3 regions of the Fructobacillus tropaeoli genome follow, and region 2 is predicted to be linked to each of the others. Evidence: riboswitches for the same ligand, from Rfam matches in the RefSeq annotation. Region 2 holds a riboswitch; each other region holds the start of a gene.
The links. A riboswitch is a leader RNA that binds a small molecule or an ion and turns the genes downstream of it on or off. The one in region 2 is predicted to bind thiamine pyrophosphate.
Positions count from the first base shown of each region.

Region 1 (9,883 bases), on a different contig from region 2:
GAACAATTTAAGGACAGGGTCATGACGTTGGCTAGGGAGGCTCGCCATGAAGGCTAAGCACTTACATCCCCTTGCTTTTATTTTGAGTTTTTACGAACAATTGAAAAATATGGTGGCTTTAGGCTTGGCCATATTGCTCTTTTTCCATTTTACTTGGTGGGAATGGGTCTTGCTTTTCCTAGCACTGTTGATCTGGTCCATTTTAAGCTTCTGGATGACGACCTATGAACTCACGGAGAGCGAACTGATTTACCGGTCGGGTGTGTTAGAACGGCAGGTGCGCCACTTGCCTTACCACAAAATTCAAAATATCCACCGAAAGCAATGGTTTTTCCTACAACCATTCCATTTGGAGGAGATTGCCGTTGATTCTGGGGGGAAGGGAGCCAAGCAAAATCAGATTTCCCTCTCCGTTGTACCAACCTGGGTGGCACTTGTTCTTGAGCAAAAGCGACAGGATGAAACGACTAATCTGCCCACCTTGATTGAACGCGCAAAAGTTCAGGCGCAAAATGAAGGACCAGCGACACAGGAACAAGATGAGTTAGTGGACAAGAAAGACCCGCAGGGGCAGTCGTTTGATGTTGAGAATGACCCGAAAACCGCCACTCAAACAAGCTCGTTGCGGTCAAATGATTCTAGCAGGCTTTCTGCTGATTCTTATCGGGCTTCTGTTCTATCCTTGATTACCTATGCCGTGACGACGCCGGAAGTCATCTTTCAATTCTTTATATTTTTGGGTGGGTTCGTTCACTTAGATCAGAAAGGGGTAGTCAGCCATTGGCTTGAGCAGGAATTTACTAATCATGTTCTGGGTCTGGGCGCACTGATGATCGTCTTGCTGGTGGTTCTGTTTGTCTTAATCGTGATTGCTTTTAATGTTTTGCGAACGGTGATTTTGTATTTTGGCTTTGAAGTTCACCATGATGCCGGTCATTTAACGATTGCTCGGGGACTTTTCGAACGACAAACGATGCATCTGTCGATTAACCGGATGCAAACGGTTGAGGTCCGCCAAAATATTTTTCGGCAGGCACTGGGCCTTTCGACGGTCAAGACACGGTTAATTACAGACGAAAATGGCGAAGATAAGGTTTCTAAAAACGTACCGACCTTGATTCCAATGGTAAAATCAGGAGCTGTTGACCACTACTTGTCACAGTGGTTGCCTAATTTTCCAAGCAAGCCAATCAAAAAGACCAGTAGCTCAACCTATCAGATTTTGACAATGATCCGTAACGGCCTTTTTTGGACCTTACCCGTCGCTGCCGTCCTGATCTATGTTTTTCAACGGTTGCCGCTCGTTGTTTTGCTGGTTTTGCTTGTGTTGGCCTTCGTTGTCGGTGCCGGCTGGTATAAGGGGAAGGCGACAACTGCCCAAGTGGTTAACGGCCAGGTTCTCGTTTTAAAAACGGCGAAGAACTACGAAACGATTACGACCTACATTGCCTGGGATAAGATTCAGTCGTTGTCCATTAAGCAGAGTTGGTGGCTAGCTCGTCGTAATCAGCGAGCCCACCTTGCCGTGGTGGTCCGAACTGATACCAGTACGAAGGTTTTGACTGCTCGCTACTTGCCAATGGAGGAGGTCAAAGCCATCTTTGATTGGTACCAATCACTTGGTTAGAACGGTGCATTCGTTGCAGAAATTAGTGAATCAAAAGTGGTTTGAACCGTCATGCTTGCTTGCAGGCGGCAGAGCCACTATTACTTGCACTACAATTAAGTGGTGGAACTGCACTGATTTTTGGGCCAAAGAAAAAAGAGTCGAGGATACAATTATGTATGCTCGGCTCTTTTCAATTTGTGATGCGATGCTTCGACAATCTTAGAAGTGGTGGGTTTTGACGACTGCTTGAGCCTGGTCAATACTTTCTGGCAAAGTGGCATCAAATTGGCTCCAGAGGTCTTGGTCAAATTGATTGACGATGTCTAATGCTTGTTGCAGTTTTTCCTCGCCAGCCTGAGTTAAGGAGAGGGCTTTTGAGCGTGGGTTCTTCTTACCTGGGTAGCGGTCCAAAAGATCTTCACGACTCAGTTTGGTGATAATAGCCGAAGCGGTCATGGCATCAACGTCCGCTGCCTTAGCCACCATAATTTGCGTAATCTCGGTATTTTGTAAACTCAGGCCATGAACGGTGGCCAAAATTTGGAATTGGGGGTGGGTCAAGTCAAGCTCACGAAGACGGTATTTCATTTGGCGGAACCAGTCAGTATATAAGTTGAAAAACTTCTGATTGGTTGAATCCATGTAGCGAGTGAGTGAAGCGGTTTTGACAGGGCTCATGGGGAACCTCCTTGGTATTAGAATTAATCTGTAAGTATACTTATAATATAACTGATTTCATAGCGGGTAGCAAGTACCCACAACGAAGTTTTTTCACACGGATTCTAATTTCCGTGCTATACTGCTTGTGTGATAAATAAAGTTGGGGTGCCCTGAGCTGAGATTATACCCATTGAACCTGATGCCGCTAGCACGGTCGCAGGAAACTTCGAAAAACGGATTGAAATCCTAAAGACATTGCCCATGTTCGGTAACCGTCAACAGGCCAGAAGTCCTCAGCTCAGGCTGAGGGCTTTTTATTTTGTCTAAATGGCGACTGCAACCCCATAGTCTGCCAAAATAAAGTTGATAATTGAGGAGAAAAAATGACGAAGACGCTGCCGTTTTCCGACCGCTTTATGCAAGTGATGGAAGAACACAAGGCTGATTTTTATGCCAATCCCTTTATCCAAGCAATGATTGCTGGGGAAGTTAATCCTGAGGCGCTGCTCTACTACGTGCAACAAGATTACCGTTATTTAGGTCATTATTTGCCACTGTATGAACAGGTTTGCCAGACATTAACCGGACAAACAATCGATGCCGAAGTGGCCGACGATGACCGCGAATATGCCGCGCACAAGATTTTGCTGGACTTGGCTGAAACCGACGACAAGAGCATCCAAGAGGGGAAGTATCCAAATTCAACGGTCACGGATCAGTACGTTAACCACATGACCAAATCAGTCGAAAAGGATCCGTTTATCGGCTTGGTTGCCTTGGCTGCCTGCCCTTACGACTATGCCTACTTAGCTGATTTGTTGATTCGGGATGGCCTCATTAAGCCAGATAATCCATTTATGCCATGGGTGGGCTATTACCGTGGGATTGACAAGGGCTTGACGCGACCAATGTTAGCTTTGGTTAATCAGACGGCCGAGCAAGTGAGCCCTGAGGTGCAAGAGGAAGCCTTGGCTGCCTTTATCCAATCAACAAAGTATGAAAATCAATTCTTCCTGCAGGGAATGGAGGCAACAAAATGATTGATCCAAACCAATATCCGACAGCATTAACCATTGCTGGTTCTGATTCTGGTGGTGGTGCCGGTATGCAAGCTGATATCAAAACCATGCAGGCTTGCAAGACTTATTCGACGGTCGTGGTGGCCGGATTAACCGCACAAAACACACTAGGTGTGCAGGGTGCTTATCCAACTGATTTGGCCGTGATTGACCAACAGTTTGCCTCGGTGATGGCCGACTTTGATGTCCGTGCAGCCAAAACGGGTGCGCTCTTCGACGAAGCGCGCGTCCTTCAGGTAGCGAAAAACATCCGTCACTACCAACAAAAGAGCTTCGTGGTTGACCCCGTAATGGTCGCCAAGGGTGGGGCGACCTTGCTCGACCCAGCCGGCATTGCGGCCTTGAAGAATCACTTGCTGCCATTAGCCACACTGGTGACACCAAACCTCCCCGAAGCCGAACTATTAGCCGATATGAAAATCAGTAACCGCGATGATATGGTTACTGCTGGTCAAAAGATTCAAGCATTGGGCGTTCCAAACGTCATCGTTAAGGGTGGCCATGGTGCAGGCCCAGTGATTTATGATTATGTCTTATTGGAAAACGAAGAAGGCTTCTGGCTAGAAGGACAAAAGGTTGAAACGTCAAGTAAGCACGGGACGGGGGACACCCTCTCGGCTGCGATTACGTCCTTTTTGGCCCAAGGTGATTCTCTGCGAGAAGCAATTGAAAAGGGCCACCGTTATATGAATGCCATTATCGGGCATCCGCTAGTTATCGGTCATGGTCACGGTCCTTTGAATCATGGCCAATGGTCGAATCCAGAAGATTAAGAGGGAAAAGATAATGAATTTTGATCCTGCATCATTAACGGTTTATCTCGTTGTGGGAAGCCAAAACGTCAATGACGATCCAAACGAAGTAATTCGCGTGGTTCAAGAGGCCTGTGATGCCGGCGTAACGGCTGTCCAGTACCGTGAAAAGGACCACTCGAAGTTGAACCAAGCGGAAAAAGTGGCGTTGGGCCAGAAAATCAGGAGTATTACGAAAGCGGCTCATGTGCCTTTGTATGTGGATGATGACCTGCCTTTGGCATTGGCCATTCAGGCGGATGGCCTGCATGTTGGTCAAGGCGATACATCGGTGCGAGCAATCCATGAAGTCGCCCCTGATTTGCTGCTTGGTTTATCCGTCCACGACTTGAAAGAGCTGGCTGCCAGTGAAGCTGATTTGGCAGTGGTTGACTACTTGGGTGTTGGACCGGCCTTTGCAACGACCAGTAAGGAAAAGGTCAAGGAGGCCATTGGGCCAGAAGGTGTCTTGGCGGTTGCGTCAAAGAGTCCGCTGCCAGTTGTGGCCATTGGTGGTATCCATGAGGAGAACTGCCAGGAATTAGCAGAGTTGCCGATTGCGGGTGTTGCCGTCATTTCGGCTATTACCGCTAGCGATGATATTCAACGAAGTGTTCAGAAATTACGAGGAGTAACAAAATGAGTCAAACAATCTTAACTGCCGTTCGCCAGAACCAGCCCATCGTCTTGAACGTAGCCAATAGCGTTACCCCCCAATTGGTCGCAAATGCCATTGCCTATATCGGCGCTTCTCCAATTATGCTCGAGGACCCACTGGATGCAGCTGATTTGACGAAAATCGCCAACGCCGTAACCTTGAATTTGGGTTCAACTTCCGAAAATTCACAAAAGGTGATGATTAATAGTGGAAAGACGGCCAACGAATTGGACCTTCCAGTTGTCTTTGATCCTGTTGCCGTTGGTGCGACGCCATTGCGGTCAAAGCGGGCCAAGGAAATCTTGGAATCAGTCAAGGTGAGCATCGTCCGCGGTAACCTTGGTGAGGTAGCAACTTTGGCTGAAGTGGAATGGGAAAGCCACGGTATTGATGCTGGTAGTGGTACGGCTGACCCGGTTGAAATTGTCCAGAAGGCGGCTCAAAAGCTCGGTGCCGTTGTGGTCGCAACTGGTGTTCAGGACTTGGTTTCAGACGGCCAGACGGTCTACCAGATTGATAACTCGGCTAGCCAATTGGCAACCAATGTTGGCATGGGGGATGCACTAGACGGCTTGCTGGGCGCCTTCGCTAGTCAAAGCATGGACTTGGCTGATTTGGCCTATGCGACCGCTGCTCTACCCGTTGCCGGTGAACTGGCGGTGGCAGAGGGTGTTGCCGGTCCTGCTGATTTCTTGAACAAGATGCTCGACCAGTTGGGCAACTTGACGGATGAAAAGCTCCAAGGGCAAATCCACCTGCACCAAGTCAAGTGATGATTTTGGCTGTGATTGCCAGTTATGCGAGTAAAGCGGACTGTACGAAGGGCTCCGCATCTTGCTGTGTGAGAATGCTTGCTGTCTACTAGGCGCGAGTAAGACAAAGCCGCCCGTCGTCAGCGTCACAGCACGCTTTGTCAGTGTTCATCACACTCACGATTGTGCCTACCGGGCTTTTATGCTAGGATTAGTCTATTAGCAAAGCCACATGAGGAGAAATGCGCATGCCATTAATGAAAATTGACTTGATTAAGGGGCAGTACGAACCCGCAGAAATTAAGAATATCATGCAACTGTCTTTTGACGTTGCCAAGGAAACGTTGTCATTACCAGACCGCGACCGTTTCCAAATCGTGACGCAACACGAAGACTATGAAATTAATTTTCAAGATGTTGGTCTTGACTATGACCGTTCAGACAAGGTTTTGTTCTTTACGGTATTGTCAACACCACGTCCAGTGAAGGCCAAGAAGGAATTCACGAAGTCATTGGTGGCAGTCTTGGCTGATAAAGCCGGCGTTCGCCAGGAAGATGTTATTATCTCCTTTATCAGCAACCATGCTGAAGACTGGTCATTTGGTGAGGGAAAGAATCATTTCTTAAACGGTGACCTTTAATAAAATTAGCCCGCTAGCACTGAGTGTTAGCGGGCTTTTTGTTAAAATCAGCTATTGTTAACGACTGGCCAATTGCCCGTCGCTGCCGTGATAAACCCAAGTGGTTTATGGAAAATTGACAGATGGGTTTTGTTCCTCTAAAATTGATGCACAAACCTTTCAGAGGGTTTAAGTCGAGCAAACAGGCCATTTAAATTACAAATGGTCTGCTTGTATGTTTAAAAAGGAGTTCTGTCAAAAATGGAAAATTTTACATTTAAGAACACAACCGATATTCGTTTCGGGAAAGATCGCTTGGAGACCGAATTGCAGGCTGCAATTGCCCAATTTGGTCAAAAGGTGCTCGTAACCTACGGTGGTGGTTCAATTAAAAAATCAGGTCTGTACGAACGCGTGATGAAGGCGCTGGCAGGTTTGGATGTGACAGAATTGTCTGGGATTGAGCCCAATCCAAAGATTGCCTCAGTTCGTGAGGGACAAAAATTAGTGAAAGACAACGATATCGATGTCATCTTAGCCGTTGGTGGTGGGTCTGTTATCGATGCTTCAAAGGTCATCGCTTCTGCCAAGTTCTATGACGGCGACCCTTGGGACTTGGTTTTGGATTCCAAGAAGCGCTTTGCCATTGACCAGTTGCCCGTTGTCGACATTTTAACGTTGGCGGCTACTGGAACTGAGATGAACACTGGTTCTGTGATTTCCAACCCAGAAACGAAACAAAAGTTGGGAACCGGTGGTCCTAATACACCGGCCGTTTCCTTCCTGGATCCAAGTTTGACGTTCTCAGTTTCAAAGTGGCAAACGGCAGCCGGATCAATTGATATCTTTAGTCATTTGACGGAACAATACTTTGACCAAAAGGGTTACGAAAACGATGTTCGCAATGGCTTGATTGAAGGGATTATGCGGACTGTGATTAAGTGGGCGCCAGTTGCCTTGCGTGAACCCGATAACTACGATGCTCGAGCTAATTTGATGTGGGCCTCAACCATGGCTTTGAACGGCTTGCCACGGACAGGGAATGTCAATTCATGGTCAGTGCACCCAATCGAACACGAATTGTCAGCCTATTATGACATCACTCACGGTGTTGGCCTGGGCATCTTGACGCCACACTGGTTAGACTTTATCTATTCAGAAGAGACAAAGCCTTATTTTGTTTCCTTAGGACGGAATGTCTGGGACTTGACGGGGGATGACGATGCCGTTGCCACCCAGACAATTGTAAAGACTCGAGAATGGTTGGCCAGTCTTGACGTGCCAACGACATTGCCTGGTGTTGGCATTGAGACGGACCAGGACTTTGATGCCATGGCTAAGAGTGCGGTTCAAGTTAATCACTTGGATCAAAATGCCTTTGTGAAGATGACTGTGGCAGACGTTCGCAACCTCTTAGAAGCGTCAATGAAATAGGGGAACTGATTTGCTAGGGGGCGAGCTTTCCCCGACTAACTATCAAATCGTGACCACAGCAAAAGAACCAAAGAGCGACAATTTGTCGTATCTTTGGTTCTTTTTGTTCGCTTCATGTAGTTGTGACGGCCTTTATTAAATCTTTAGCGGTTATACAAGTAGGCCTTAGCTTCGTATGGTCGCAATTTGAGACCCAAGTCATCTTGGTAATTGCTGATGAGCAACTGGGCATCGGCCGGAACGGGGTAATCGCGTTCTAGGTCCTGATCGGTGAAGTTGTTAATAATCAAGAGTTCTTGGTCATCCCCAATTCGCTTGTACGTATAGACCTGGTCATCGGCCGGGTCAATCAATTCGTAGTGACCGGTAGTAATTAGGTCAAGGTCATGGCGGAGCTGAATCAGCTTTTGATAGTGGTAAAAGACGGAATTATCGTCGGCCAATGCAGCGGTCGCATTGATGGTCTCGAAGTTGTCATTCAACTTCAGCCAAGGTGTACCGTCGGTGAAGCCGGCGTTTTTTCCGGCCGTCCACTGCATTGGTGTCCGGGCGTTATCACGTCCCTTATAGTGGACGTAATCGAGCATGGTGTCGTTGTCCACTAATTTTTCCTTGTCGACGATGAACTTGCGACCGTTGATGATTTCGATATCATCGAAGTCGTCCCAACCCAGGTTGTAGGCATTGGTCATTCCCAATTCCTCACCCTGGAAGATGTAAGGCGTTCCCTGCATGAAGTGTAAGAGTGTAGCCAGCATCTTGGCTGAAACTTCCCGGTATTCAGCAGAATCGTTCCCAAAGCGGCTAACGATGCGGGGTTGATCGTGGTTATCCCAGTAAAGGGAATTCCAGCTATTGCCCTCGAGTTCCGTTTGCCACTTGCTCAAGTTGTCCTTGAGCTTGACCAATGAAACCGGTTGATTATCCCACTTACCCAGCGCTGGGTTAGGGTTGTCATCAAGACCCATGTGCTCGAACTGGAAGACCATGTTTAGTTCGCTGCCGTCGATGCCGGCATACTTTTGGGCATGCTCAATATCGACGCCAGAAGTTTCACCAACGGTCATCAAATCAGCATTGTTCAACACCTTTTGTCGCATTTCCCGCAAGTATTCGTGCACGTGAGGGCCGTTAGCGGTCAATGAAACCGGATTAGCGTAGGTATTGCCAGCAGGCAATGGTGCATCCGGCAATCCGTCTGGCTTTGAAATCATCGAAATCACATCCATCCGGAAGCCATCGATTCCCTTGTCGACCCACCAGTTCATCATTTGATAGACTTGGTCGCGGAGTTCGTCATTTTTCCAGTTTAAATCAGGTTGGCCCTCAACGAAGAGGTGGAGGTAATATTGACCACTTTTTTCGTCAAACTTCCAGGCTGAACCCGAGAAGAAAGAGGACCAGTTGTTTGGTTCATGACCATCAACGGGGTCGCGCCAAATATAAAAGTCGCGCTTGTCATTATCCTTGCTTGACCGGCTTTCGATAAACCATTTGTGCTGGTCGGATGAATGGTTGACCACCAAGTCCATCACGATTTTGATATCGCGAGCGTGTGCAGCGGCCAATAAATCATCGAAGTCCTGCATCGTCCCAAATTCTGGGTTGATGGCTTGATAATCCGAAATATCATAGCCGTTATCCTTGTTGGGTGATTGGTAAATTGGGTTGAGCCAAATCACGTCCGCTCCTAATTTGGAAACGTAACTCAGACGCTCCTGAATACCCTTCAAATCACCAATCCCATCGCCGTTCGAATCCTGAAACGAACGAGGGTAAATCTGATAAACGACGGCCTTTTGCCACCATTTAATCGCGCTTGTTGTCATTTAAAAACCTCCAATTTGTTTTTCGGTTGAAAATTGAATCTACCACGCCATTATAAAGAAAATCAGCTATGAAATAAAGGGGGTTTCTAACTTGAAAGGCTTACTTTTCAGTAGTAAGAGCGGTATAATTTTAGACATCAAATGAGGAATCTTGGAAGGAGTTTCAGTGTTTAAAAAGAAGTTGTTTTGGGGCATTCTGGTTGCGCTAGTGGCAATCGGGGTGGTCTTTTATCTGGTTGGGGCAAAAATGAGTCCAACCTTGTCCGAGCAGAATGGCCAGCGGCCAAAGGAGGCCACGGTCTTCTTTCACGGCTATGGTTCCAGCCGCAATGCTGAAAAGTCGATGAGCCAGTACTTGGTGGACCATGATTATTCCAACCGACGAATTAACGTGACGGTTGCCAAAGACGGCACGGTCACCATGGATAAGACGATTGCCCCCGGTGACAAA
Region 1 is NZ_BOJU01000002.1:95,696-105,578, reverse strand. Features, by position in the region: gene FT12353_RS02615 (PH domain-containing protein) at 1-57, shown strand, start outside; gene FT12353_RS02610 (PH domain-containing protein) at 47-1,627, shown strand; gene FT12353_RS02605 (MarR family winged helix-turn-helix transcriptional regulator) at 1,829-2,287, opposite strand; TPP riboswitch at 2,421-2,509, shown strand; gene FT12353_RS02600 (TenA family protein) at 2,653-3,309, shown strand; gene thiD (bifunctional hydroxymethylpyrimidine kinase/phosphomethylpyrimidine kinase) at 3,306-4,121, shown strand; gene thiE (thiamine phosphate synthase) at 4,135-4,782, shown strand; gene thiM (hydroxyethylthiazole kinase) at 4,779-5,570, shown strand; gene FT12353_RS02580 (tautomerase family protein) at 5,798-6,190, shown strand; gene FT12353_RS02575 (iron-containing alcohol dehydrogenase) at 6,431-7,603, shown strand; gene FT12353_RS02570 (glycoside hydrolase family 13 protein) at 7,747-9,432, opposite strand; gene FT12353_RS02565 (alpha/beta hydrolase) at 9,599-9,883, shown strand, end outside.
Region 1: it holds a riboswitch for thiamine pyrophosphate, as region 2 does, so the genes downstream of both, FT12353_RS02600 (TenA family protein) here and FT12353_RS07120 (3-oxoacyl-ACP reductase) in region 2, are expected to answer to the same signal.

Region 2 (9,883 bases):
TTTGCTTCACGCATTTTTTCAACAATTTTTCAAAATAATCAGCTGGACTTGTTCCAATAACAGGATTTTCTCGCCGACTAAGAGTTGTATGAACAAAATCACCATCATCAAAATCTAAAAAGTTTGCCGCAATGGTCTTAGTCTCTTCGGTTTCCGCAACCACTTCATAGTGCTCAATTTCATCAAAGTTTTCAATGAAATAAAGGTTGCCGTCGGCATCAGCATGGTCCAAGTCGTAAAACAGGTACTCCGTCTTCACGTCAATAAAGAGGCCGTCGCCGAGGTTTAAAGCATTTTCATCCTCGAATTGCTTCTTTAAATAGTCATGAACCTCTTTTGGCGTGTGAACATCAAAATCAAAGTTATTATCATTCTGCTGATTTTGCTCAGCCAATGCTTGATTAACTTCTCGCTTCAGCATTGCCCGAATGATTCGACGGCGTCGTGCTAAATGGTGTGCCTTCACAATTGCAGTCAAAAACAGCAAACCAATGATAGTCAATGAAACCAAGAAAAACATTCTAACTCTCCCAAACAATTAAAAATCAGGACATTTACAGACCTGATGTTCAACTGGACCTAATAGATTTTGTACCAACCTTTTAAAACCAGATTGGTAACTGACTCCATTAGTTTAACTCTCTTGTTGTCAGTTTGTCTATCATTCTAATAACAATTTGTAGAACTTATGTTCGGCCGTAAAAATAAAACGCACAATCATTAATGGCTCGTCCCAGCAATTCCTTGCTGGTCATCGCTTTGAAGTGGGCTAGACTCTGGGTGCACAGCAAAAATTTGTTGTGCTAAGATACCTTCAAAATAGTCGGCCGGACTAACGCCCAAAACATCATTTGTAGCCTTACTTAATTCAATATCGGCAAAATTGTACCGACCCATATCCGCAAAACGAACGCCAATCACCTTGGTCTTCGTCGTTTCTTCGCGTACCTTGTATTCCTGCACAGCAGAAAAATCTTCTAGTAAGTATTTCTGGCCACGCATTTCTGAGTCACCTAAATCAAGAAACATTTGTTCATTTTTTGTATCAATAAACAGACCATCCCCCATGTTTAACGGATGAATTTTTTCCATCTGTTTCCACGCTTGGTCACGTTGTTCAGCAGGTGTTAACGCAACTGGCTGAGCGATTAGTGTTTCAACATCAGTATCATCGGCCACTGCTGGGCTGATTTCTGCAGTATTTTCAGCTTCTGCTTGATCTGACGCACTTTCATCATCAGGATGGCGCGAACCATAAATCCAAGCAGAAATCAGAATTGCCGCAATTACCAGAATAGTCAATAAGATGCCTGTCTTGTGGTCCAAAATAAAGTTCAAAATATTCAAGGCAATATAAAGCAAAATCAGATATGGCAGCATCTCAATAATTTTCATCGAAAGCCAAAAAGAAAACCATATCCCAATCAGCACAATTGCAATCAAGCCAATAATAACCATTGTTATTCCTTCTCTCTAAAAAAATTATTTGATGGCTAGCAATCAGCCGTCAGTAGTATCTACTCCTGATTTTAACGCTAATGATTCTAGTTTACCTATTACACTTTGCTTTCTTTTTTGACAAAAAAAGCAATGCCCGTCTTGGACATTGCTGAATGTACTTCAATTAATTCATTGTCAAACCGCCGTCAACCGTCACGTTTTGTGCCGTTAACCCCCGGCCCTGATCACTACTACCAAGGAAGAGAACGGCCTTGGCAACATCGCCTGGTTCCGTCACCTTTCGCAGCGGCGTTGTCTGCTTGATGTAGTCAAACACTTCTGGCGTTGTGACCGCACTGGCGTCCGTTGTTTGCAGTAGACCACCTGAAACCATATTGACGTTGATCCCAAATTCACCCAGCTCAACAGCCAAATTACGGGTAAAGCCAATCATGGCAGCCTTGGCCGTAGTGTATTCATGGTAAGCCACAACGGGATTTTGGAATAAATTAGTCCCAATATTAACCACTTGTCCAGCTTTTTGCGCCATCATTTGTGGCAAGGCACTTTGGGTCACATTAAAGGCTCCCTTCAATGTACCATCGATTTGCTCCTGATAAGAGTCCCAAGTCAAATCCTTAAAGAGCTTCTGTGCCACTGGATCAAATTTAAAGTTAATAAGGGCGTTATTCACGACCGTGTCAAGTGAGCCAAATTTAGCAACGGCTTGTTGGACCATTTGATCAACCTCGGCTCGATTCCGGACATCAGCTTGAATAGCCATAGCGCGGTCAGGTCCGATTTCTGCTACCAATTCTTCGGCCTTCTCTTGACTATGGTAATAATTAATCACTACCTGAAAGCCATCTTTCGCGAAAGTGCGTGCAATTTCCGCTCCCAAACCTCGGCTACTTCCCGTAATCAAAACTGTTTTCGACATTCCTCTACCTTTCCTTTTAGAAAGGCATCTCAACGACTGACCTTATGCCGTTTGCTGCAAATAAAAAGGTGCTTTCTTGATAGAAAGCACCACTAAAAAATTCATTAGCAATGACACTTTCCTCCGCTAGTATTAACTAGTTCAGGTTCAAAGGGTTCTTCTCAGTCAAATCGACGCCCCTAGCGTTGCTTATATTTTACCATATGAAATCAGCCGTCAACCATATTTTAGACTGATTTTAAAATCAAACATTTAACGGCTTGATCATGACTGATATGCCAGCCCAAATCCTTCAAATTTCATAAAAAATCAGCTCCTATCATTGAAAAATGTGCCGCTTTACTTACAATGAGGATAGAGAGTTGATTGAAAGAACGGAGGGAACCTATGAAAACAAAGGTCATCACCGCTAGTACTGCTAAAGGCTTTGAACAAAATTTAAATGCCGCTATCAGCAATTTAGAAGCTCAGGGTTATGAGGTGCTATCGATTTCGCCCTGGTCCCTTACCTATCGCACCATTATTTTATATAGGTAACCTGATTTTGCATGAAAGGAAGATAATCTGATGAACAATAAAAATAAAGAAAACGAAGACGAAGACCAACAGCCACGAGACACACTCTACACGCGCCCATGGTTCGTTATTATCGGAATCATCGCTGTGCTGAGCATGGTGGGTTACGTTGCCCTACTGGGTTGAACTAACTGCTACTAATACTAAATCACAGCATTTAATAATCCGCTTTAATAACATCAAATAAAACCCACCGTTCAGTAACGGTGGGTTTTATTAGTTAGTAGCTATCAACTATCTTTTTCACGAAAATAACTTTTAGTTGGCGTAACGACCGTTAATAAATGTTAATTCATTGCTATGGTTGTTTGATCCATAGGCTTTTACAAGCGCAATCACAAAATCGACAAAGGGCCAAATACCCAAAGTAATCCATGAGCCGATAAAAAGCTTGAACAGCCCTAGACCGATTTGTCCTCGAATAAAGCGGTCAACACCAAATTCACCGACCAAAAAGTTGCAAATCCAAACAAAGACATGCTTGTTTACAGTGTTAATCTTTGCGTTACCATCGTATACAGTATCCATATATTTTCCCCTTATGTTTCAAGTAATTCAATCAAAAATGTCCAACTACAATTTTATCATTAATTTTACTTTAGTTACATAGAAGATGTCGTTTTGAAGACGATATTTTCATAAAACAGATTAAAAAGATTTTGATTAATGACTAATTCGTTGACCCTAACCATATTTTTAGCGCAATCAGTTAATTCCAAATTATTTTAATTAACATTCCGAAAACCAAATATATTTAGCCAATCAAATGCGTCATCTATAATCATATTCCTTACAATTAACCGATACTGGCATATTTCCACCTTGCAATGACAAAGTAGTTGACTGATTGTTTTTCTTCCCCCACTTAAGCAGTGTATAAACCTGGTGTGAGTCAGTAAATTCAATTTCAATTGATTTTGTATCGAAATAAATAGTCAAATGCGTATCTGTTAATCCTGGTTTTCCATAGGTAATATTTTTAGTTTCAGCATTGTAAGTAGAATTATTGAAATTCCCTTTCATGCTTCTTTTGGTTCTAATCCAACCACCGTTGATGTCAAACATCAGTGTCGAAATGTTGTCATCTTGCCGAACGTCAACAACAAATACTCCTCCTGGTTGACCACCTTGTATGTCAAAATCAACCACCTTGCTGTTATCAATCGTTCTCAAATATTCTCCACCTGATGGAATATCATGATAAACATTGTAGTCATCATTTGTTGGGAAAGTGCGGTCGACCACATCACGAACGAAAAGTTGCAAAGAATAACCAGACGGTGCTGAAGCGTCTTTAACCATTTTGATATCACGAAACAAAGCACATGTCGTGCCTTTTTTCGTTTGATTTCCGTCAATGCCAATAACCTTCTCATTAGCATAAGCCCAGTTATTGACCCACGAACTAGTAATCAAAGTCTGTTCATCCACCTTGCCAAAGTTTGATCCATAATAGTCAGTCCCTAGGTCAATTCTAACTGGCAATGTCTGATCGTTTTGCTTGGTAAAGATGCCACTACTGTCAATTGAGCCAATCAAATAACTCGTTCCAGTTGTGTACCCCCAGTTATAATCATTAGCGCCAACAAATTGAACCGCGTGACGAGTGCCATCATCTGCCATCATTGTGACAACATAAGGACATTCAACGATACCGTGGTCCTTCCCATCCAAAAAGGCATCAGGGTTCCATGACGTACTGCCAATATAACTCCAGTTTTGGCCATCTGTTGATGAATAAGTACCGACTTTGTCTCCCTCAGCCATATACATCACCCATTGACCATTGTATTTCATCACATATGGATCACGAAAATCAGGATAATTATCTAAATTAGGCATAACCGCTAAATCAGATAGAGGTTGATAAGAGTGTCCATTGTCTTTTGAAATCGCCGCCCAAATTGATTGCTCACCGCAATTTACCGCACCGTAACTTGAAAAGAAAGCTACGAAATCCCCATCGGTTGTTCCAGCAATTGAGCCATCACTAATCACAACAGAACCAGTAGCAACTGAGCCCCATTTAACTGTTGGGTCTAATTTTCGTGATTTAATCGCAATATCTGAATCATTCACCCAGTGTGTCCCATCAATTGAAGTTGCATGTTGCCAATTCGAGTTCCCTATTTCATTGTTAATGCCCCAAGTTGGTTCGTTCAGATAGTAAACATGCCAAAGTCCACTACGATCTTGAAAAATTGACTGCATATCATTCATAAAACCAGCAGGATTTTCCAAGTGGTGTTCCTGGTTATAACTAGGGTCTGTCTGTGGTGTATAATTTACTGTTTTAAATGTATTAGAATCGCACATGTCTAACTCCCACTTTACTTTTAGTTACCCACTTTTAAAATGATTATTTGTTACCCATCTATTCGTTAACTAAAGATACAATGATTATTATCATGTTCAGCCAAATCCTGGATAATATCAAGGTCATTTTTGACAATTTATAACTTCGATCCCCCCTTTTTGGGGGCTTTTTTTGGGGCAAATTTGGGGCAAATTATCAAAAAAGTGTCCTATGAGGCAAATTTGGGGCAAATTTTCGACTTATTTTGAAAGACTTTGCTAGACATTAAACCGTATGAAAACGTTGATATATAGCCATTTAAAAAGAAAAAAAAGCTATACGGTGCGTGTTAGCACCGTATAGCTTGATATAGCCCCAGAGGGAGTCGAACCCTCGATTCCGCGCTGAGAACGCGACGTCTTAACCACTTGACCATGGGGCCATGGTCAACAATACTTAAATAGTTTACTAGATTATTGGCCACTAGTCAATTAGTTTTTTCGCTCTTTCTAATTAAGTCCACTATTAAAACTGCTAACAGAAAGAATAATCATTCCTTCTAATTGTTTATAAGTCTATCCAGCATATCAACCCACACCCATTCTAACCATCTTCAACTCTCGCCTTCATCAGATTCGAACCCCGAGCCAAACTGTGAGATAATGAGGATATTCGAGCAAATGCTGAGTTCTGATTTTTACGCTAACTAATAAACCGTCTGCCCTCAACCAAAGCAACGGCCGAGCACTCTTAGCTAACGCAAACAATTAAACCCTCTTCATCCATTTTGCTCATGTACGTTAGGAGCTTTATCATGATTACTCTTTCCCACCTATCAAAAGCATTCGGCGGCCACCAAGCTGTTTCCGACCTCTCCTTTACCCTCCAACCAGGTGAAGTTCTCGGACTAATCGGACAAAATGGTGCCGGCAAAACCACGACTTTTCGGATGATTTTAGACTTTATCCAGGCAGACGATGGTACCATTTCCTGGGATAACCACCCAATCGACGATCATTTGCGTCGGAAAATCGGCTTTTTACCCGAAGAACGCGGTCTCTATCAAAAGCAAACAGTTGAAGAACAGGTCGTCTACCTGGCCCAACTTCACGGCATGGAGAAAAAGGCCGCTAAGAATGCCCTCAAAGACTGGATGGACCGATTACAAGTTGTCGGCGAGCCCGGTGACTTGGTTCAGTCCCTGTCAAAAGGAAATGCCCAGAAAATCCAAATGATTATGGCGCTGATTTTCGAACCAGAATTTATCATCCTTGATGAACCTTTCTCAGGCTTAGATCCCGTCAATGCTGCCATTTTTATGGACGAAATTAAGCGTCTCAAAGCTCGCGGAGCGATGATTATTTTTTCATCGCACAATATGGACAACGTCAGCCAAATTTCAGATCAACTACTGATGCTCAAAAAAGGTCGGACTGTTCTCCAAGGCCCCGTTCAGGCCATTCGTGAGTCCTTTGGACGAACCCGCCTCTATGTTGAGGCCCCCCATTTGACGAAATCAGACTACTTGGCGATGGCCGGGGTCATTCACGCTGAACCAAAGGACGGTGGCTATATGCTGACACTTGCCTATGAAGCAGCCGGACGACAAATTTTTGAGGCGGTAACTCGCAACGGCTACATCCCCGCCTTCTCACAACAGCCACCAACCCTGGCCGAAATCTTTAAAACGGAGGTCAGCACCAATGACTAATCCCACACTCCTAGTTGCCAAACACACCTACCTTACCCGCCTGAAGAAAAAGTCCTTCTGGTGGTTAATCATTTCACCGATTCTTTTAATTGCCGCAGCCGGTCTCCTGGGTTATAGTATTAGTTACTTTTCAAACGACCAACCAGCCAAGGTAGCCATCATTGGTCCCAGTACCAGTCGTGAAGCCATTAACCAATCGGCCAGCAAGATGAACATCAAGGTCTCATCAATCACCGACGAACAATCCGCCCAATCGGCCTTGAAAAAACAGACAATCGATGGCATCCTGACCCTAAATGATGGTCAAGGCACATTAGTCACCCAGCAAAAAGCACCAAAAATTGATAAGGATCAATTACAAGCGGTCCTCAGTAAACTTTTCTTGACCACTCAGGCTGAGAATTACGGGCTGACTGCAAGACAAACCGCAGCACTGATGACGCCCTTTAGTCTCAAGACAACGGTCCAAAACCAATCAAGCCAACAGGATGCCGATAATAACCAGGCTGCAAAGGCGGCCATTTCAGTTGCTGTCACCATTATCGTCTTACTAATTGTTTCCACCTATGCTTCCTTAATCGGTAATGAAATTGCCAACGAGAAGTCATCACGAATTATGGAAACCCTGCTAGCGGCCTCATCAGCCCAGGCGCAATACTTTGGCAAGCTCCTTGGTATCACCGGTCTCTTGGTCACCCAGCTCCTTTCCTATGTCGTCCTAGGGATAGGAGCCAACCTCTTCGGTCAACAAATTACGATGGTTAAGCAGGCGCTTTCCTACCTAACCGCATTGACCCCGGGATTTTTGACTTATACGTTTGTCTTCATCATCGTAGCCACTGGACTGTACCTGATTTTGGCAGCGATTGCGGCTTCGTTAGTGAACGATACTTCACAGGTTTCCCAAGCAATGGTCCCTGTGACCACCCTGGCCATGATTCCCTATGTTGTTGGACTGGCATCCGCTTCAAACGGTGGCAATAACGTCGTCGTCCGAATCTTTGCCTACATCCCCTTCATGTCGCAATCAACGATGCCCAGCCTCCTCGCCAACCAATACGTTAACTGGTGGCAGGCCCTTCTGTCACTGACCATTTCGCTAATTGTCCTCGTGGCACTTGCTCAATATGGGCAAAAGCTCTACGCTAAGAACGTTTTGTCCTACTCAGATGAAAACATCTTAAAGCAACTCTTAGCCTCCTTTAAACGCTCTTAAGCGGTCAAATCAGCTTCGCCATTGAGCCCCAGCCAACAGCACACACAAAAAGCGACCCAAGTAATCAAATTGATTACTTCGAGTCGCTTTTAATTTGCCATCAGACCGGAGTCAAACGACATGAGTCTTGTTACTTAAACCAAGCGTTGACTTGAGACTTGTGCTTACTAATCCAGTCATCGGCGGCCTTTGTAGGTGTCTTACCGTTTTGGATATCAAGCATCACCGTCTGCATGTCATCTTGTGTCCAGTGGAACTTCTTCATCACCTTGTAGACATCGGGGTTCGTCTGCTTCAAGTTCTTACGAACAACAGTATTAATTGATTCTTGTGATCCCATCGTTCCCTTTGGATCAGCCAAGTACTTCAACTTATACTTGTTGAACATCCAATGTGGTGACCAACCAGTCAAGATAATTGGTTGCTTAGCCTTGTAAGCCTTATCCAATGCTGAAACCATTGCACCAGATGATGATGCCTGCAAATTCCAACCAGAAAGGTTACCGTAAGAATCAATCGTCTTTTGTGCAGCAGCCATAACACCGGCACCAGGCTCAATACCAGTAATGGTCTTGTTGGCCTGATTTGTCAAATCAGCAATCGAGTTAACATTCATGTAGTCTGGAACAACCAAGCCTAACTTAACACCCTTCAAGTTAGGGCCAAGCAAGTCAACATCGTTCTTATACTTAGCGTACAAGGCCTTGTGAGTATTTGGTAACCAAGCCGAAACAGTTGCATCGGTTTGCTTGTTAGCAACTGATTGCCAGTTCACGGCGTTATCAAGTGGCGTAATCGTCACATCATAGCCGTGCTGACGCATTGCTTCAGCCAAGACGTTCGTTGAGGCAACTTCAGAATCCCATTCAACATAACCAATGTTGACTTTCTTTCCTGAAGCTTGATGAGCAGTGATGCTGCCGGCAATACCGGAGATAGCAATCACGGCCAACATTGCCCAAGTAGCCAACTTACGCCACTTTGGCAACTTTGGTGCGGAAACGGGTTCCGTGTTCATTCGTTGAACAAAGCGGTCAATGATGATGGCCAAGATAACCAAGGCAATTCCATTAACGAATCCTGATCCAACGTCAGCGTGTTGAACGGCTGACAAGACGCCACGACCAAGTCCTGGCGCCCCAATCATCGAAGCCGTCACAACCATCGACAATGCCAGCATAATAGTTTGCTTAGCACCGGCAATAATGGTGTTCTTCGCATTTGGCAATTCCAACTTGAACAACTTTTGCCAAGTCGTTGCCCCGAATGAGTCAGCGGCTTCGACCAAATCAGTTGGCACCTGTTGCAAACCAAGATAAGTAAAGTTAACAACTGGTGGCAAGGCGAAGATGACGGAGGCAAAGGCCCCTGGCACAACACCGATACCAAAGAAGGCAACGGCCGGAATCAAATAAACAAAGGCGGGCATGGTCTGCATAAAGTCCAAGATAGGCTTAATGACCATGTAGGCCTTCGGCGACTTAGCCGTCCAAATCCCCAATGGAATTCCAATAACCAGAGAGACAACCGAGGCCATCAAAACCAGTGTCAGCGTCTGCATCAAATCAGACCACAATCCTTGGTTGGCAATCAATGCCAAACCAATCAAGATAAAGAGTGGTTGACCATATTTCTTAGGCGTTAACAGCCATGAAATCAACGCCAAAGCAATAATAAAAATTGGCATTGGAATGGCTGTTAAAA
Region 2 is NZ_BOJU01000005.1:12,170-22,052, reverse strand. Features, by position in the region: gene FT12353_RS07130 (hypothetical protein) at 1-520, opposite strand, end outside; gene FT12353_RS07125 (ABC transporter permease family protein) at 721-1,458, opposite strand; gene FT12353_RS07120 (3-oxoacyl-ACP reductase) at 1,625-2,380, opposite strand; TPP riboswitch at 2,482-2,571, opposite strand; gene FT12353_RS07115 (hypothetical protein) at 2,768-2,917, shown strand; gene FT12353_RS07110 (NINE protein) at 3,215-3,484, opposite strand; gene FT12353_RS07105 (glycoside hydrolase family protein) at 3,728-5,272, opposite strand; tRNA gene FT12353_RS07100 (tRNA-Glu) at 5,623-5,694, opposite strand; gene FT12353_RS07095 (ABC transporter ATP-binding protein) at 6,067-6,963, shown strand; gene FT12353_RS07090 (ABC transporter permease) at 6,956-8,179, shown strand; gene FT12353_RS07085 (ABC transporter permease/substrate binding protein) at 8,310-9,883, opposite strand, start outside.

Region 3 (9,883 bases), on a different contig from region 2:
GTAAGCCGACCGTGAGGCCCCTTCCTGGAAACCGTGTGAAGTCATGGCCATGGCTAGGTTCTTCGACCACTTAATGGCATGAACCAAAGCCTTAAAGTACAGCGTTGGCTGCCACCACCGTAACACTTCACCACGCATCATCCCCGCCGCTTGAATCGACGAGAAGGCCTGCTTAAACCGCGGCATAAAGTTTAGTGCACCCAAAATTCCGTAGGTAAAGGTCGCCGACATCTTCAGGTTTTGGCGCAGTGAGGCCAAGAGGACGTACGGTGTCATCCCCATTGTCAACCAAGCCCCAATAAAGATAAAGACGAGAACTCGACTCCCCATCACCAAACCAAAATGCAAGTTTTCTGCCGCCGTTCCCTGACCATACAGGTAAAAGGACCAGAACGAACCCAAAACCGGAATGATAGCGATGGCCACGTAGAGACCAATCTTCTTAAGGGGTTGGCGCCGGATCAGCAATAGCAAAAAGGCAACCGAAAAGAGGACAACGTTTAGCGTTACTGATTTGGTCAACGAAATTTCCAACGAGATCGCCAAGGCCAAAATCATCCGTTGTGTGGCGTTCATCATACGAGCACCTCCTCTTGGTAGGCCATCGCCGTTTGTTCATAGCGCAAGTGACGGTCAACAATGTTGACCAGGTCCCTTGTTTGGTGAGAAACAACCAAAATGGTCAATCCGAGCGCCTGTTGGCAGGTCTGAATCAGGTTCAAAACGACTGCCACCGACTGCTCATCCAAGCCCGCCAGCGGTTCATCTAAGAACAGCACTTGTGGTGCCATGATTAGCATCAACAGCAATTGCAATTTCTTCTGCTGGCCACCCGAAAGCGTGTAAACCGACCGGTCACCCAATCCCGTCAAATGCAGGTCGGACAACCACTGGTTCAAGACCTCTTTTGTCCAGAAATCAGCGTGGTGGCTCTTGGCCATCACCTGGTCAAGTTCCTCATCAACCGTGATGTTTAAGAACTGGTCGGATGCTGACTGGAACAGCAGACCGACCTGGCCAAAGTAGAGACGCGGTTTCCAGGCGTGAACTTCTTGGTCCTGGTAGGTCAAAGAACCCTCATAGCGGTGGAGTCGTGCCAGCGTCTTCAGAACGGAAGACTTGCCGACACCATTTGGACCGGTCAGCAAGGTAATCCCCTTAGCAAAGATTTGCAAGATATCCTGGTCTAAGACCAACCGTTCTCCGTTTTGAATCCGCAGGTTATCAAAGCGATAGGCAGTATCTTGTGCTTGGTCGCTGAAAGCGACCGGCTTTAAGGTTACCGTCTGCTTTTGATAATCATATTGGCTCCAATCATTTTCAGGAACCAACACCAAGGCCTTTTCTTTTAGCTGATAAAACTGGCTGATTTTATCGAAATATCCGGCCGGGTCGTGGTCGGAAACAAGAATGCCGTAGCCCTCCTGGCTCAACTGTTGGAGCAAAACCTGGAGGTCTTCTCGCGATTGGCTATCGACAGAAGCAAACGGTTCATCCAGCAACAGATAGTCGGCCCCCAGGGCCAACACTTCCGCCAAAGCAACCTTTTGCATTTCCCCACCGGACAAAGTCACAAAGGACCGGTCGATAAAATCAGTCAGACCAACCTTTTCCAATGCCCAGGCCGTCTTTTGATCAATTTCGTCCTTATCCAATTCGAGGTTTTCCAGTGCAAAAATAAATTCTTCCCGCACCGTTGGCATGGCAAACTGGTCATCGGGATTTTGAAAGAGCAAAGCCACGCGCTTGGCTCTTTCATTCGCCTTCAGTGTGGCAATCGCCGCTTGATCAATTTCAATTTCACCACTAACCTGACCACCATATTGGGGGTAAAGACCCGCTAAAGCCTTTAACAGAGTTGATTTTCCTGACCCGGAAGGCCCCATTAACAGGGTCAGGGTCTTTTTTTCAAGCGTTAAATTTAAATCATCAATGATGGCTTGGTCACGATAAGCCACCGTGAGGTTTCTGGCAGTTATTGCCATTTTTTGTCCTCCTTATTCGTGGGACAACAACTTTGACCGATCCAACAACTTGGCAATCAAGTGTACCAAGACACCTGAGAAGAAGAAGATTGATAGGTAACGAACGATGAACAAAGCGACTAACAAGCCCAACTTGTAGTGGATATAACCTGACTTAAAGAGGTCCCAACCAAAGGTAACAACTGTTCCAGTCAAAGTTGACAACCAAAGACCAGCAAACCAGTTCTTATAACCCGTCAAGGCGAAACCAAGTTCAGAACCGATTCCTTGGATAAAGCCTGACAAGAGCGTTCCAACTCCATAAGAACCACCCAAGAACATTTCACCGGCAGCCCCGAGCATTTCCCCGATAAAGCCTGCACCAACCTTCTTTAAGATGTAAGAAGCCAATGGTCCGGCCATCATCCATACACCAAGCGTGATTTCATTCGTAAAGGCTTGCAACCCAATCACGGCCAAGCCACTGTTAACGATTTGGTAAACCGGATCCATAATCCAGTAAATGACCGAGAAGATAATCCCAATCAAAGCCAGCAAAATCACGTTTTGTAGCGTCCACTTTTGTTTCATTATTCTCTCCTTTGCGTCCAGGGAAACAAGAAGGCATGAAAAAACCACTCGCCTGGGCAGAGTCCAACACGGGTGGTCATAAAAAACTTGTGTGGATCTTCCTTCGTCGGTCTTAGCCTAACAGGTTCAATGGGTTTAATTCTCAACCAAAATGGTACCCCAGATCGCTATATTCAAATTTACTACTTTATTAGCTTACACTGTCTCTGGCCTTTATGCAAGGGCTTTCAAATAAAAAAGCACTCGGTTTAGTGCCCGAGTGCTTGAAAAAGCTGATTTTTACTTGTTTGCCTTGGCAACGGCAGCCATGGCAACTGATGAAACATAGTTGACTGGTTGACCGAAGTTTGGCTGGAAGAAGAAGTCCGTCATTGACAATTGATCAATTGTCATGCCGTTTTCGATTGCCAATGAAACCACGTTGGCAGCTTGTGAAATGTCATGCTTTGACAAGAAGGCAGCACCAACAATGCGGCGAGTACCCTTTTCCCAAGTCAATGAAGCCTTAACAGGCGTTGTTGACAACATGAAATCAGGACGGTAGTCTTCTGAAATTGTCACAGAATCTGCTTCAACACCCTTACGAGCTGCTGATTGAACAGTCAAACCAGTTGAAGCGTAAGCCATTTCGTACAATTCAACAGCTGATGTTGCTTGTGTACCTTGGTAAGCCATCGTTGGTTCTGCAATGTTCTTACCAACCAAGATTCCTTGACGAACAGCATTGGTTGCCAATGGAATGTAGTCATCCTTTTGTGTTGGGTTGTAGAAGACGGTTGCTGAATCACCGGCAGCAAAGACATCCTTGACAGAAGTTTCCATGAACTTGTTAACCTTGATGGCGCCGTTTGGCAACATATCAACTTGGTCACGGAACATCGCAGTGTTTGGCAAGAAACCGATACCCAAGATGGCAATGTCAGCTTCGTAAGTACCCTTATCAGTAGTAACCTTGATACCATCAGCAGTGTCTTCAAATCCTGAAACCATCTGACCAAGCGCTAACTTAACACCATGGTCTTCATAGGCCTTTTGGAAAACAGATGAGAATTCAGGCGCTGTGTTGTTGGCCAACACGCGGTCCAAACCATCAATCAAGGTGACTTCCTTATCGTTAACTGACAATTGTTCTGCCAATTCGGCACCGATATAACCGGCACCAATAACGATAATCCGCTTGACCTTTTCAGTCACTTCCTTCAAGGCGTTGGCGTTATCCCAAGTCTTTGAATCAAAGACCTTGTCAGAATCGATTCCTGGGATACGAGGCTTGATAGCGCGTGAACCAGTAGTAATGACAATCTTATCGAAAGTTTCTTCTGACTGGGCACCAGAAACCAAGTCCTTGATGTTCAAAGTCTTTGCTTCCAAGTCTGCAGCTTCAACAAGCGTTTGCATGTGCATTGAAATGCCCTGCTTAGCCATTGAATCTGGCGTTTCATAAAACATCTTGTCAGTTGATGAAACATTGTCACCAATCCAAAGGGCGATTCCACATGACAAGAAAGAAACTGTTTGATTCTTTTCAAACACGTGTACCTCAGCGTCTGGGTGGTCTGCCTTAATCTGCTTAGCGGCAAACACGCCGGCGTGCGTCGAACCAATTACTGCAACTTTCATTAAAAGTGCCTCCTAATATATAGCTATGTGAAAATTGTAATTAAAGTTTACCAATAAAACAGCGTTCTGTCAATCACTTATCCAACAGTTTTCAAAAAAGTATCAAATAAAACAAAGGGACAAATAAAGTCGTTCTAATTTATCGAAAATTCGTTTTTCCTCTCTAAATCAGACATCTTTACCAGTTATCAAACGATTTCAGCGTTCTATTCTAAACGATTCTCCGCCTGACGCATGTGGCTTTCGTAATGGTCAATTTTGTACAGTAAATGATCGTGGGCGGCTTGGATTTGATTAATTCGTTCCTGCATCTCTTCTGCTTGTTCTAGCAATAAAGCTTTCCGCGCAGGAATTGTCCGGTCATCATCCTCCAGCACCATGCCAATATATTCACGCAATCGTTCGATGGAAACACCCGCGTGGCGCATCGTTTTGGCAAATTTCAATTGATTAATGTTGCGCTCGGTGAAATCGCGCAACTGATTTTCCTTGCGGGGCACCGGCATGATGACCCCAATTCGTTCATAATAGCGAATCGTATCATTTGACAATCCAGTCGCCTTTGCAGCTTCTTTAATATTCATTTTTGCACCTTTCGTACAACAAAAACGGCCACAACCACAAAAGCCATTCCCGTAAAGAAAGCCATTGTTGCTACTTGGCCATGGTAGTTCCCCGCCGTTGCCACAATCAAAGAAAGACCGATTGGGCCACCAATTTGATGGGCCGTATTCGTCAACCCTGAGGCAATACCAGCCAGTTCGTCAGGCGCTTGATACAGACCGGCTGACGTCACTGGCGCCAGGACCAGGCCCTGCCCAATGCCAATCACCACCATTGGCAAGGCAAAAGCCAACCAATAGCCCAAAGAAACCGCCGACACGGCCGTCCAAAACAAACCAAGGAACAGCAATCCCTCCCCGACTAGCAAGATCAACTGGTTGCCAAAACGAGCAGTCAGCCTTCCTAGGGACAACGATACCATAAATTGGACTAATGTTAAGGGGAGAAAGGCTAACCCGGATTGTAACGCCGTTAAATGATAACTGGCTTGCCAAAGCTGGGGTAAAAAGAACCAATATGGGAGCATCGCGATCATAAAGAGCATGCGGGCCACGTAGGCACCTGCACGAACTCGGTTATGAAACAAAGCCAAAGGCAACATTGGCTGTTTTTTCCGGCTTTCAAAGCCGATAAAGCAGGCTAAAACAATAACGGCCAATAAAATCAGTAGCCACTGGTTACTCGTTAAGCCATCAATCAAGGCTGCTAATCCGATGACCGACAGAATAGCACCAATATAGTCAATTTTTGTCTTTAATCCCGCTTTATTCGGAACAAAGCGAATTGTCAAACAGAACAGTAATGCCGTCAGCGGCACGTTAATCAAAAAACCGGCTTCCCAAGAAAATAAAGTTGTGAGGCCACCACCAATTAACAGCCCCAGGCTGGCACCAATCCCGGCTGTAACACCATAGTAAGCGATTGCCCGTTCACGCATTTGCCCTTGGTAATTATCCATCATCAAGGCCAAGGTGGTCGGCGCAATAATCGAAGAACCAATTCCCTGAATAGCCCGCAGTGTAATCACGAGGGCTGCGTTATCCGACAAGCCAATCAGCAATGAGCTCAGTCCAAAAATTGTGAGCCCAATTAAGAAAATCCGTTTACGTCCCAGCAAATCCGAAAGCCTGCTCGATAATAATAAAAAACCACCAAAGGTTAATGTATAGGCATTGGAAACCCACGACAAGGTGGAAGAAGAAAGGTCTAGGCTTTGACCAATCTCAGTTGCACTGGTAAAAATAATGGAATTATCCATCAAAATTAAAAAGTAAGCGAGTAAGGTGATCGGCAGGACCATCCCAAATCGTTGTTTTGTCATTCTTATCTCCTTTATCTTGGTTTCTTTTCAAAACCAAGCATTGCGTTTTCAGGTCAGTGATCATTAAACACCCTGGAGTGAACTCCAAGTCAAGAAAAAGAACAAGAAAAAAACAGCCTTTTTAAAAGACTGTTTTTCAGCATTTGTCCCCTTGCTATTCCGTTAAAAACTGCTTGAGGACCTTGTTGACATTCTGATTTTCATGCAGCTTCGAATGTTGCGCATTTTTACCAGTAAATAACTTTTCCTGGTAAGTACTTGGCTGACGGACAAAGTACTTCAATGACTTCGACGCATTATTCGTGACGGTCGAGTCCGACTCTTCTTTGCCCATGCTATTGCCGTAGATATTCAACACTTTGGTCTGATTATTCTCGTAATATTGCTCCAAACCAGCTAATGCGACCTTTTTAAAATCAGCTTCGGACTGGCTGGCAGGATCTGCCAAGTTCAAATTTGATTTTGGCCTTGGGCTATCCTTCAAAAAGTTAAAGGGACCAGCAATCGCAATTTGCCGTTTCACAACTGGCAATTGATCACTTTGCTGCACATGATTTTTCAAGTAAAAAGCGATGGCCAAATTTCCCATTGAATGGCCAATCAGGTTCACTGACTGAATCCCCTGATCATGCAAATCTTCCATAATCTTGGTGACCCACTGATTTGTCTTAGTAAAGTTAGTATTTCGATTATCGTTAAATTGCACCAAAATTAGTGGGTTCTGGTCCTCTTTCTTCACGGTACCACTAAAACTAACCTGGCCGCTTTTGCTAACCGTCGCATTAATCCTACGGTTTGAATACCCTTGCTGGATTAAATACCGACTCATCGTCTGCTCAGCATTTCGAGAGGAACCATAGCCGTGAAAGAAGACCGTTGCTTCGGTTGGCTTCGTATTAGAAATCGGCTTAGCTGGCTGGGTTAGCCAAACGGTCAGCCCGATTGCCAACATCGCCAGTATTGCTGTCGAGGCACCTGCAATCGCTATCATTTTTTTATTCTTTTTCATCGTACTCCTTTACGGCCAACCGGTTGGCCAGGGGCTTTATGTCGGCGATTTAAAATCTAAAAAACAATCAGAGACTTAATCGCTTCGCGCTGATCCATGGCTTCATAAGCCTGTTGAATATCTTTCAGCGCAAATTGCTTGGTAAAGACCTGACCAGGATTGATTTTGCCATCAAGGACCGCCTGCAATAACAATTCACGGTCATAGGTGGTAACCGCAGCAATCCCTCCGCGCAAGCCAATATTCTTCCAGAATAGGTTATTCGTGTTCATCATTAGGTCTTGAGGAATCCCCACACGGCCAACGACGGCACCTGGACGGCCAAGTTGAACAGCAGTTGCCACAGCCTGCTCTGAACCAACACATTCAAGAATAGCATCCGCACCGGCACCCGTTAGCGCCATCACCTTGTCAATCCCAGCTTGGTCACGTTCGGCCACAATATCGGTAGCACCAAACGCCTTACCCAGTTCTTGTCGGTCTTCGTGGCGCGACATCAAAATAATCCGCTTCGCACCACGCAGCTTGGCTGCAATCACCCCTGAGAGGCCCACAGCGCCATCGCCCATGACAACCACCGTGTCACCCTCTTTGACTTCAGCAGTAGCTGCAGCGTGGTAACCGGTTGCCATCACATCCGACAAGGTCATCAAGGATTTCAACTGGTCATCGCTGTAGTCTGCTGGCTGACCCGGAATCTTAACCAGCGCCCAATCGGCATTCTTAAAGCCGATGTGTTCCGCCTGGTAACCGGTTGAGCCACCTTTATCAGGATCAAGGCAATCGCCATCAAAACCTGCTAAGCAGGCCTGACAGTGGCCACAACCATGAGTAAACGGTGCAATAACAAAATCACCCGGCTGAACGTTGGAAACTTCACTACCGACCTCTTCAACGATTCCGATAGCTTCATGGCCAACCTGGCTGCCACCATCACGCTTGGAAATACCCCGGTAGAACCAAAGATCCGAACCACAAACCGATGCTCGTACCGTCTTAATCACGGCATCCTTGGGTCCTTGAATCGTTGGCTTTTCAACCTCTTGCATTTCAACTTGTCCTGGCTTTACAAAAATTGCTGCTTTCATGTTTGTTGATACTCCTTTTCGCTGATTATGAACTTGTCTGCTTTAAAAGTAAAATCAGACGTAATATGGACAAATTCGTTTTGACAAAACAATGCCATAAATATTGGCATCACCCTTTGATGAATTCATCCGTCACTGATAACTCCATCTTATGCCCTGGAGTCGACTCTAAGTCAAGAACGTTTTTCTATTTTATAGCAATAAAGAGTAAAATTATCTACCCTGCGACGTCAAACTAATCAAATGCCGATTTCTTTAACCAGACTGGTACCGCTCCTACCCCACTGAATCATCAAGCGCAAACAAAAAAGCACACTCAGCTGAGTGTGCTTAAATATGAAAAGGTCCGCTTACTTAACGGCGTCCTTCAATGCCTTACCAGGCTTGAATGCAGGAACCTTTGATGCAGGAATTTGGATTTCTTCCTTAGTTTGTGGGTTACGACCCTTACGAGCTGCACGTTCACGAACTTCAAAGTTACCAAAACCAATCAATTGAACCTTTTCGCCCTTCTTCAAAGCGTCTTCAATTGATGACAAGACAGCGGCAACTGCCTTGTCTGCGTCCTTCTTTGTTAAACCAGTCTTCATTGCGACTGAATCGATCAATTCTTGCTTGTTTGCCATTCCTTTTCTCCTCGCGAATAATTAATTTAGAATATCCGCTAACGTGACAATCGTTAGCAGCTTGGGAACGCTACCGTGGCAACTTCCATAAAGATAGGATAGCACATGTAAATTAAAATGTGTAGGCATAAAGCCCAATTTCATGCGGTAATTGCGGTTTTCCGCACATTTGCAAGTGAATCCTCACAGTACTGAAACTTTCAACGATAAAACGTTACTTTCGCTGACGAATAATCAGCTTGATAGGCGTTCCAGAGAAGTCAAACGCGGCTCGAATTTGGTTCTCTAGGAAACGCTGGTATGAAAAATGCATCAGTTCAACATCATTGACAAAGACAACAATCGTTGGTGGTTCGATTGCCACTTGAGTGGCGTAATAAACACGCAAACGGCGACCGTTATCAGATGGTGCCGGATTAGTAGCCAAAGCATCCATCAAGACATCATTCAATGTTGATGATGAAACCCGCTTCTGATGGTTGTCATTTACGGCCAAAATCAAATCAGGCAAGCGGTCTAAGCGCTGGCCTGTCTTCGCTGAAACAAAGACGATTGGTGCATAGTCCAAAAACTTAAATTCGTCGCGAATCAAGTTTTCAAAATCAGTCATGGTATGCGTGTCTTTTTCGATGGCATCCCACTTATTGACAACAATCACCAAGGCCTTCCCGGCCTCATGCGCATAACCCGCAACGTGCTTATCTTGCTCGCGAATACCGGTTTCAGCGTCCAAGACCATCAAGACCACTTGTGACTCGTCAATGGCCTTCATGGCCCGCATAACCGAGTAACGTTCCGTGTTTTCGTAAACCTTACCACGCTTGCGAATTCCGGCCGTATCGACCATCACAAACTCATCACCCTCAGGGGTAATAAAACGCGTATCAATGGCATCACGGGTCGTGCCTTCGATATTTGAGACAATCATCCGGTCTTCACCCAGGATGGCGTTAACAATTGATGATTTTCCGACGTTTGGGCGCCCAATAATTGAGAACCGAACGGCGTCATCGTCTTGTTCTGCGGCTTCATCTGGGAAATGCTTGACGATTTCATCCAAAACATCACCCAAACCAATTCCGTGTGATCCAGATACGGGA
Region 3 is NZ_BOJU01000002.1:109,478-119,360, forward strand. Features, by position in the region: gene FT12353_RS02635 (energy-coupling factor transporter transmembrane component T family protein) at 1-579, opposite strand, end outside; gene FT12353_RS02640 (ATP-binding cassette domain-containing protein) at 576-1,985, opposite strand; gene FT12353_RS02645 (ECF transporter S component) at 1,998-2,555, opposite strand; TPP riboswitch at 2,637-2,727, opposite strand; gene FT12353_RS02650 (FAD-dependent oxidoreductase) at 2,835-4,175, opposite strand; gene FT12353_RS02655 (MerR family transcriptional regulator) at 4,382-4,759, opposite strand; gene FT12353_RS02660 (MFS transporter) at 4,756-6,060, opposite strand; gene FT12353_RS02665 (alpha/beta hydrolase) at 6,215-7,069, opposite strand; gene FT12353_RS02670 (zinc-binding dehydrogenase) at 7,126-8,157, opposite strand; gene hbs (non-specific DNA-binding protein Hbs) at 8,508-8,783, opposite strand; gene der (ribosome biogenesis GTPase Der) at 8,998-9,883, opposite strand, start outside.
Region 3: it holds a riboswitch for thiamine pyrophosphate, as region 2 does, so the genes downstream of both, FT12353_RS02645 (ECF transporter S component) here and FT12353_RS07120 (3-oxoacyl-ACP reductase) in region 2, are expected to answer to the same signal.